Lichenibacterium dinghuense: one gene and its partner. The protein of the gene in region 2 interacts with the protein of the main gene of each other region in a pairwise test. Links are inferred from orthologs where the notes say so. Each region holds a gene or a part of one and is shown on either strand. Other genes may lie near its edges.

What was found. The genes of interacting proteins can lie anywhere in the genome.
Region 1: the proteins of hflC (region 2) and ftsH interact in binary tests that used the Escherichia coli proteins (3 or more experiments, as listed by UniProt). The link is inferred for Lichenibacterium dinghuense from one-to-one orthologs.

What each region holds. Positions count from the first base shown.
Region 1 is NZ_JAJLMN010000001.1:5,163,293-5,166,957, forward strand. Bases 264-3,188 are described here. They hold ftsH (ATP-dependent zinc metalloprotease FtsH), read right to left. Parts: upstream 2,725-3,188; coding sequence 802-2,724; downstream 264-801. Other genes in these bases: tilS (tRNA lysidine(34) synthetase TilS), read right to left, coding at 2,902-3,188. In the rest of the region: eno (phosphopyruvate hydratase), read left to right, coding at 1-217; more of tilS, read right to left, coding at 3,189-3,665. UniProt on the Escherichia coli protein: Acts as a processive, ATP-dependent zinc metallopeptidase for both cytoplasmic and membrane proteins. Plays a role in the quality control of integral membrane proteins.
Region 2 is NZ_JAJLMN010000001.1:3,675,561-3,679,299, reverse strand. Bases 741-3,739 are described here. They hold hflC (protease modulator HflC), read right to left. Parts: upstream 2,731-3,739; coding sequence 1,750-2,730; downstream 741-1,749. Other genes in these bases: hflK (FtsH protease activity modulator HflK), read right to left, coding at 2,727-3,739; L7N97_RS17565 (FGGY-family carbohydrate kinase), read left to right, coding at 741-1,592. In the rest of the region: more of L7N97_RS17565, read left to right, coding at 66-740.

The sequences.
Region 1 (3,665 bases), 1.5 Mb from region 2 along the record:
CTACACCTCTGTGATGTCCCACCGCTCGGGCGAGACCGAGGACGCGATCATCGCCGACCTCGCGGTCGCGACCAACTGCGGGCAGATCAAGACCGGCTCGCTCGCCCGCTCGGACAGACTGGCCAAGTACAACCAGCTGATCCGCATCGAGGAGCACCTGGGCTCGCAGGCCCGCTACGCCGGCCGCACGGCGCTCAAGGCGCTCGCAAAGGCCTGAGCGCCGTTCATACCGGCCCGAACCGCTCGCGGTCGTCCGCGGGCGGCGCGCCGCTGACGCGCCGCAGCGCTCGGCGCGCCAGTCGGGCCCGAAGCCGTTCCACGGCGGGTCCGACGGTGCCGAGCCGACCGAGCACCGCACCGTGCGCGGCGGCGATTTCATCACCGTAGGCGCCGCCGTCACCGCCGGGATCGCCTCAGCCCTGACGATCGTCGCGCAGCTCTGCGGCGCGGAGGCCGCGCGGGCCTGCCAGCTCTCGTCTGAATACGCGCCCGCGCCGCCCTTGGACGCCGGCACGCCCGAGATGGCGCCTGCGCCAGTTGAAGGCGCGCCTGCGGGAGCGCGAAGAGATCGCGCCCGGGTGGGCCGGGGTGGCGGGCTCAGGTTTCCCCCTTCAACCCGGCACCGTCATCGCGAGCGAAGCGACGCCGTCCAGCCCACCGGTGCAGGAAGCCGCTCGCGGGGGCCTGCGCTGCGCCGCGACTCTTCACGTCAGAATCGCTTCGCCGCGCTCGCGAAGCCGAAACAGAAAAGCCCGGCGCTTGGCCGGGCTTCCTCGCGTCACAGATGACCGCTCGCTCGCATCACACCGAAGGCTGCGGCTCCAGCCCGCCTTCCGGCCGCGGCCGGCCCTTGCCGACGTTGGGCACCGGGGAGGCGCGCGGCGGGGCGGGCTCGTCGTCCGACTCGCGGATCGGCTTGATGCCCTTGATCACGCCGCGAATCTCGTCGCCGCTCAGCGTCTCGTATTCGAGGAGACCCTGGGCCAGCGATTCGAGGTCGGCCCGCTTCGTCGTGATAATGCGGGTCGCGTCGGCGAGGCCCGACTCGACGAGGCGGCGCACCTCCGAGTCGATCTTCTGCGAGGTCGACTCCGAGATGTTGTTCTGCTTGCCCATCGAGTAGCCGAGGAACACCTCTTCCTGGTTCTCGCCGTACATCACGGTGCCGAGTTCGTCCGAGAAGCCCCAGCGGGTCACCATGGCGCGGGCCAGCTTGGTGGCCTGCTCGATGTCCGACTGGGCGCCGGAGGTGACCTTCTCCTTGCCGAAAATGATCTCTTCGGCGACGCGGCCGCCCATCAGCACGGCGAGGCGCGAAGTCATCTGCTCGTAGCTCATCGACAGCTTGTCGCGCTCGGGCAACTGCATGACCATGCCGAGGGCCCGGCCGCGCGGGATGATCGTCGCCTTGTGGACGGGATCGGTGGCCGGGACGTTCAGCGCGACCAGGGCATGGCCGCCCTCGTGGTAGGCGGTGAGCATCTTCTCCTGCTCGGTCATGACGAGGGTGCGGCGCTCGGCGCCCATCATGATCTTGTCCTTGGCATCCTCGAACTCCGTCATCGTGACGATGCGCTTGCCGCGGCGGGCCGCCATCAGCGCCGACTCGTTGACGAGGTTCATGAGATCGGCGCCCGAGAAGCCCGGGGTGCCGCGCGCCACCGTCTTGAGGTCGACGTCGGGCGACAGCGGGACCTTGCGGACGTGAACCTTGAGGATGCGCTCGCGGCCGACGACGTCCGGGTTGGGCACGGTGATCTGGCGGTCGAAGCGGCCGGGGCGCAGCAGCGCGGGGTCGAGCACGTCGGGCCGGTTCGTGGCGGCGATGAGGATGATGCCCTCGTTGGCCTCGAAGCCGTCCATCTCGACGAGGAGCTGGTTCAGCGTCTGCTCGCGCTCGTCGTTGCCGCCGCCGAGGCCCGCGCCGCGGTGCCGGCCGACCGCGTCGATCTCGTCGATGAAGATGATGCAGGGCGCGTTCTTCTTGGCCTGCTCGAACATGTCGCGGACGCGGCTCGCGCCGACGCCGACGAACATCTCGACGAAGTCGGAACCCGAGATGGTAAAGAAGGGAACGTTCGCCTCACCCGCGATGGCGCGGGCCAGCAGCGTCTTGCCGGTGCCAGGAGGGCCGACCAGCAGCACGCCGCGCGGAATGCGGCCGCCGAGGCGCTGGAACTTCTGCGGGTCGCGCAGGAACTCGACGATCTCCTGGAGATCTTCCTTGGCCTCGTCGACGCCCGCGACGTCCTCGAAGGTCACGCGGCCATGCGCCTCCGTCAGCAGCTTGGCCTTGGACTTGCCGAACCCCATGGCCTTGCCGCCGGCTCCCTGCATCTGGCGCGACATGAAGATCCACACGCCGATGAAGGCGAGCAGCGGCAGGCCGTTGACCAGCAGCGTCATCAGCCAGGAGTTGCCGTCCGACGGCGCCTTGGCGGTGATCTGGACGTTCTTCTTGTAGAGGTTCTGGACGAGCTGCGGGTCGTTGGGCGCGTAGGTCGAGAAGGCGCCGCGGCTGTCGGTGTAGTGGCCGGTGATCTCGTTGCCCGCGATGGTGACGTCGTGCACCTTGTTGGCGTCGACCTCGTTCAGCAACTGGCTGAAGGTGATGTCCTGCGCCTGCGCGCCGCGGTTGCCGGGATTCTGGAACAGCAGGACCAGCGCCACGACGAGGAGGAAGATGATCACCCAGAGGGCGAAATTCCTGAAGTTGGGGTTCATGGAGGACTCGTGTGGTGCGCTGACGGTTCGCGACGGATCGAAGATGCGGCTCCGCCCGAAGGCCACGCTGCTCTAGGATGGAATGTAGGCGGTCGGCCGGAAGTTGCCAAGGGAACCGCCCCGGACGTCCCGAGCCGGTCCATCCATCCCCGATGACGCAGGAGCTGCGCGACGCGGTCAGGACCCCAGATTCGCAGGGGTGCGCCGCGGGGGCGCCGGCGCCAGCGACAGGCGGGCCGCGCCGTCGAAGGCGACGAGGACGCCGGCCAGCGTCCGACGGAGGGGGACGCCCCGATCCGCGGCGGCCGACACGGCCTCGACGAGGCGCTCCAGGCGTTCCAGCCGCGACGGCGATCCGTCGTCGATCAGGCGGCCGAAGGCCCGCACGCGCACGGCCGTGGGCTCGCCGAGGAGGCGCGGCGCCGAATAAAGGCCCGGGCCGACGCGGGCTTCGGCGATCGCCCGCCCGGCTGCGCTCGCGAGGGCAGCCTCCGCCTCGCCCATGCGGCGCGCCAGCGTGGCGAGCCGCGGCGCGTCGAGCCCCTCCGCGGCCAGCGCCGGCATCAGGGCCCGCAGCCGTGCGCGCGCGAAGCGCGGGTCGGCGTTGGCCGGGTCGGCGACGAAGGGCCAGCCGTTCGCGCGGCAGGCCGCGACGAGGCGGGACTTCGGCACGCCGAGGAAGGGGCGGAGGTGGACCACGCCGTGGCGCGCGCCGCATGCCGCCATGCCGGCGAGTCCGGCCGGGCCCGAGCCGCGCATCAGGCGAAACAGAACGGTCTCGGCCTGGTCGTCCAGCGTGTGGGCGGTGACGATGTGAGTGGCGCCGGTGTCGCGCGCGCAGCCGACGAGCAGGCCGTAGCGGGCGTCGCGCGCCCGCTCCTGCAGGCGAGTCGCGGGCTTGGGGCCCTCCCAGGAGAGGAGGCGATGGGGCAGGCCGAGCG
Region 2 (3,739 bases):
GGCTCCGCCCCACGCCCCGCCGAAGGCCTCGGCCTCCGGAAACCATCTTCGATCAGAGGCCCGTCATGGACAGCGTCATCGGCGTCGACATCGGCACGCAGAGCACCAAGGCCGTGCTCGTGGCGGCGGACGGCACCATCCTGGCCCAGGCGTCGCGCGCCTACGCGCCCGACACGCCGCGCCCGAACTGGGCCGAGCAGCACGCCGACATGTGGCTCGGCGCCGTCGAGGCCTGCCTGGCCGAGGTCGCGGCTGCGGCAGGCGGCGTCAAGGCGGTCTGCATCTCCTCGCTCTACGGCGGCTCCGGCATCCCGGTCGACGCCGGGATGCGCCCCCTCCACCCCTGCCTGATCTGGATGGACCGCCGCGCCGAGGCGCAGGTCGCGCGGGTCAAGGCCGAGGTCGACCTGGAGCGCCTCGGCCGCATCACCGGCAACGGCGTCGACAGCTACCACGGCTTCACCAAGATGCTGTGGCTGCGCGACGAGCGGCCCGACGTGTGGGACCGCACCGCGCTGTTCCTGCCGCCCAACGCCTACGTGATCCACCGCCTCACCGGCGAGGTCGCGGTCGACCATTCCTCGGCCGGCAACATCGGCGGCGTCTACGACGTCGAACGCCGCGCGTGGTCGCGCGAGATGCTGGACCTCCTCGGCATCCCGGCCCGCATGATGCCCGAGCGCCTCGTCGCGCCCACCGACGCAGTCGGCGGCCTCACCGCCGAGGCGGCGGCGCGGCTCGGCTTAGCCGAAGGCACGCCGGTGATCGCCGGCGGCGTCGACGCGGCCGTCGCCACCTACGCGGCCGGCGTGACCGAGCCCGGCCACCACGTCGCGATGATCGGCACGTCCATGTGCTGGGGCTACGTCGCGCCGACCGCCGACGCCGCCCACGGCCTCATCGCCATGCCGTACGTGGTGGGACGGGACCTCTACGTCTTCGGCGGCGCCGCCACGGCGGGCGCCTCCGTGAGCTGGTACCGCGAGCAGTTCTGCCAGGCCGAGGTCGCGGAAGGGCGCGCCACCGGCCGCGACCCGCACGCGATCCTGGAGGAGGCCGCGGCCTCCGTCGCGCCCGGCGCGGACGGTGTGGCCTTCCTGCCCTACCTCATGGGCGAGCGATCCCCCGTGTGGGACGGGCGCGCCTCCGGCGCCTTCGTGGGGCTCAACCTGTTCCACACCCGCGCGCACCTCTACCGCGCCGTGCTGGAGGGCGTGACGCTGGCCCTGCGGCACAACATGGAGGCCGGCGCGAAGGGCTCGGCCGCGCTGGAGCCGCGGCTCGTCGTGGTGGGCGGCGCCGCGCGCTCAGACCTCTGGATGCAGATCATCGCCGACGTCACCGGCTACCCGGTCTGGACCATCCGGGAGAATGTCGAAGCCGCGCTCGGCGCGGCCCGCATGGCGGCGCTCGGCGTCGGGCTCGTCGCGCGCGAGGACCGCGACAGCTGGATCACCCTGGTCGAGCGCGCCGCGCCCGACCCGGCCCGGCGCGCGCGCTACGACGCGCTCTTCGCCGTCTACGCGGGCCTCTACCCGGCTTTGCGCGATTCCATGCACGCGCTGGCGGAGCTGCGCGGGCCGGTGGGGTGAAGGCCCACGTCGCTTCGCCGCGTCGTCCCGGGCGGAGCGGAGACCCGCGATCCAGCCGCGCGGCCGGGCTGAACCTCCGGAGGTGACGCCCAGTCGATCGGCTGGGCCCCGGGTCGAGCCCGGGGCGACACCGTCCCGAAGGCGACAGCTCCCGGCCTCACCCGTTCGGCGAGCCCTGCGTCTGCAGCGCCGCCGGGGGAACCGGCAGCGGCGCGGGTGCCGCGGCCGGAGGCGTCGCGGGCGGCCCCGGCAGGGTCGGCAGGGGGCTGCCGGGCTGGCCGTCCGGGTTGTTGAAGAACCGGAAGAAGTCCGAGTCGGGCGACAGCACGAGCTTGGTCCGGTCCGGCCGCAGGCTCGACACGTAGGCCTGCATGGTGCGGTAGAAGGCGAAGAACGACGGGTCGCGCCCGTAGGCCTCGGCGAAGATGCGGTTGCGCTCGGCGTCGCCGGCGCCGCGCAGCGTGTCGGCCTGGCGCTGGGCGTCGGCGCGCAGCACCGTCACGTCGCGGTCCGCCTGGGCGCGGATGGTCTGCGCCTGCTCGGAGCCCTTGGCGCGGTACTCGGCCGCCTCGCGGGCGCGCTCGCTCTTCATGCGGTCGTAGATCTTGTCCGACAGCTCGGCCGGCAGGTCGGCGCGGCGGATGCGGACGTCGTTGACAGCGACGCCGAGCCGGGCGCCCTCGGTGTTCACGAGGCCGCGGATCCGCACCATCAGCTCGGCGCGCTTGTCGCGCACGATCTGGGTCAGCGTCGCCTCGCCGAGCACCTGCCGCAGCGCCGAGTTCAGGATCGAGCCGAGCTGGTTGTTGGCCCGCGCCACCGTGCCGACCGTCTGATAGAACTTGAGCGGATCGGCGATGTGGTAGCGCAGGAAGGCGTCGACCAGGATGCGCTGGTTGTCGGAGGCCAGCACCTCGACCTGCGGCTGTTCCAGGTCGAGGATGCGGTTGTCGAGCTCGACCACGCTCTCGAAGAACGGGATCTTGGCGTGCAGGCCGGGGTCGTCGATGACGCGCACCGGCTGGCCGAAGTAGAGCACCAGCGCCCGCTGGGTCTGGTCCACCGTGAAAAGCGCCCCGCTGGCGACCACCAGGGCCAGGACGACCAGCGCCGCCGCGATGTAGCCGCCGACCCTCACGGCTTGGCCCCCGCCAGCGGGACGGGCTTGCCGTCGAGCGGCAGCACGGGCAGCACGCCGGCGCCGGTCTTGTCGATGATGGTCTTGTCGGCGCCGGCCAGGATGGACTCCATGGTTTCGATGTAGATGCGCTGCCGGGTGACGTCGGGCGCGTTCTTGTACTGGGCGTAGACCTGCTCGAAGCGCGACGCCTGGCCGGCGGCCTCCTGCACGGTCTGGGTCTTGTAACCCTCGGCCTCCTGCAGGATGGCGGCCGCGGCGCCGCGGGCCTCGGGCACGACCTTGTTGGCGTAGCCCTGGGCCTCGTTGGACAGGCGCTGCTGGTCCTGCTGCGCCGCCGTCACGTCGCGGAAGGCCGCGATGACCTGCGCGGGCGGGTCGACGGACAGGAGCTGCACCTGCAGCACCAGCACGCCGGCCTTGTAGCTGTTGAGGGTGTTCTGGATCAGCGTCTGCACCTCGGGTTCGATGGTCTTGCGGCCGGAGGTGAGGATGTACTGGATCTGCTGGCGGCCGATCACCTCGCGCATGGCCGATTCGGCCACGGCCTTCACGGTCTCGTCCGGATGGCGGAGGTTGAAGGCGTAATATTCGGGGTGCTCGGGGTCGATCTGCCAGATGACGCGGAACTTCACGTCGGCGATGTTGTCGTCGCCGGTCAGCATCAGGCTCTCGGCCAGCACGTCGGTGCTGGAGATCTGCCCGGAGCGGCTGGAGCCGGACACGAAGCCGACGTCGGTGGAGTTGCGGTCCGTGACGGCGAGCTTGATGACGTCGCCGATCGGATAGGGAAAGTTGTAGTTGAGGCCGGGCGCGGTCGTGCCCGTGTACTTGCCGAAGACGAGGTTGAGGCCGACCTCGTTGGGCGACACGGTGTAGAAGCCGCTGGCCAGCCACAGCAGGGCCGCCACGAGCACGACGGCGAGCAGGCCGAGCCCGCCGCCGACGTTCCCGGTGGGGAGAAAGCCCTTCAGGCGCTGCTGGGAGCGGCGGATGAACTCTTCGAGGT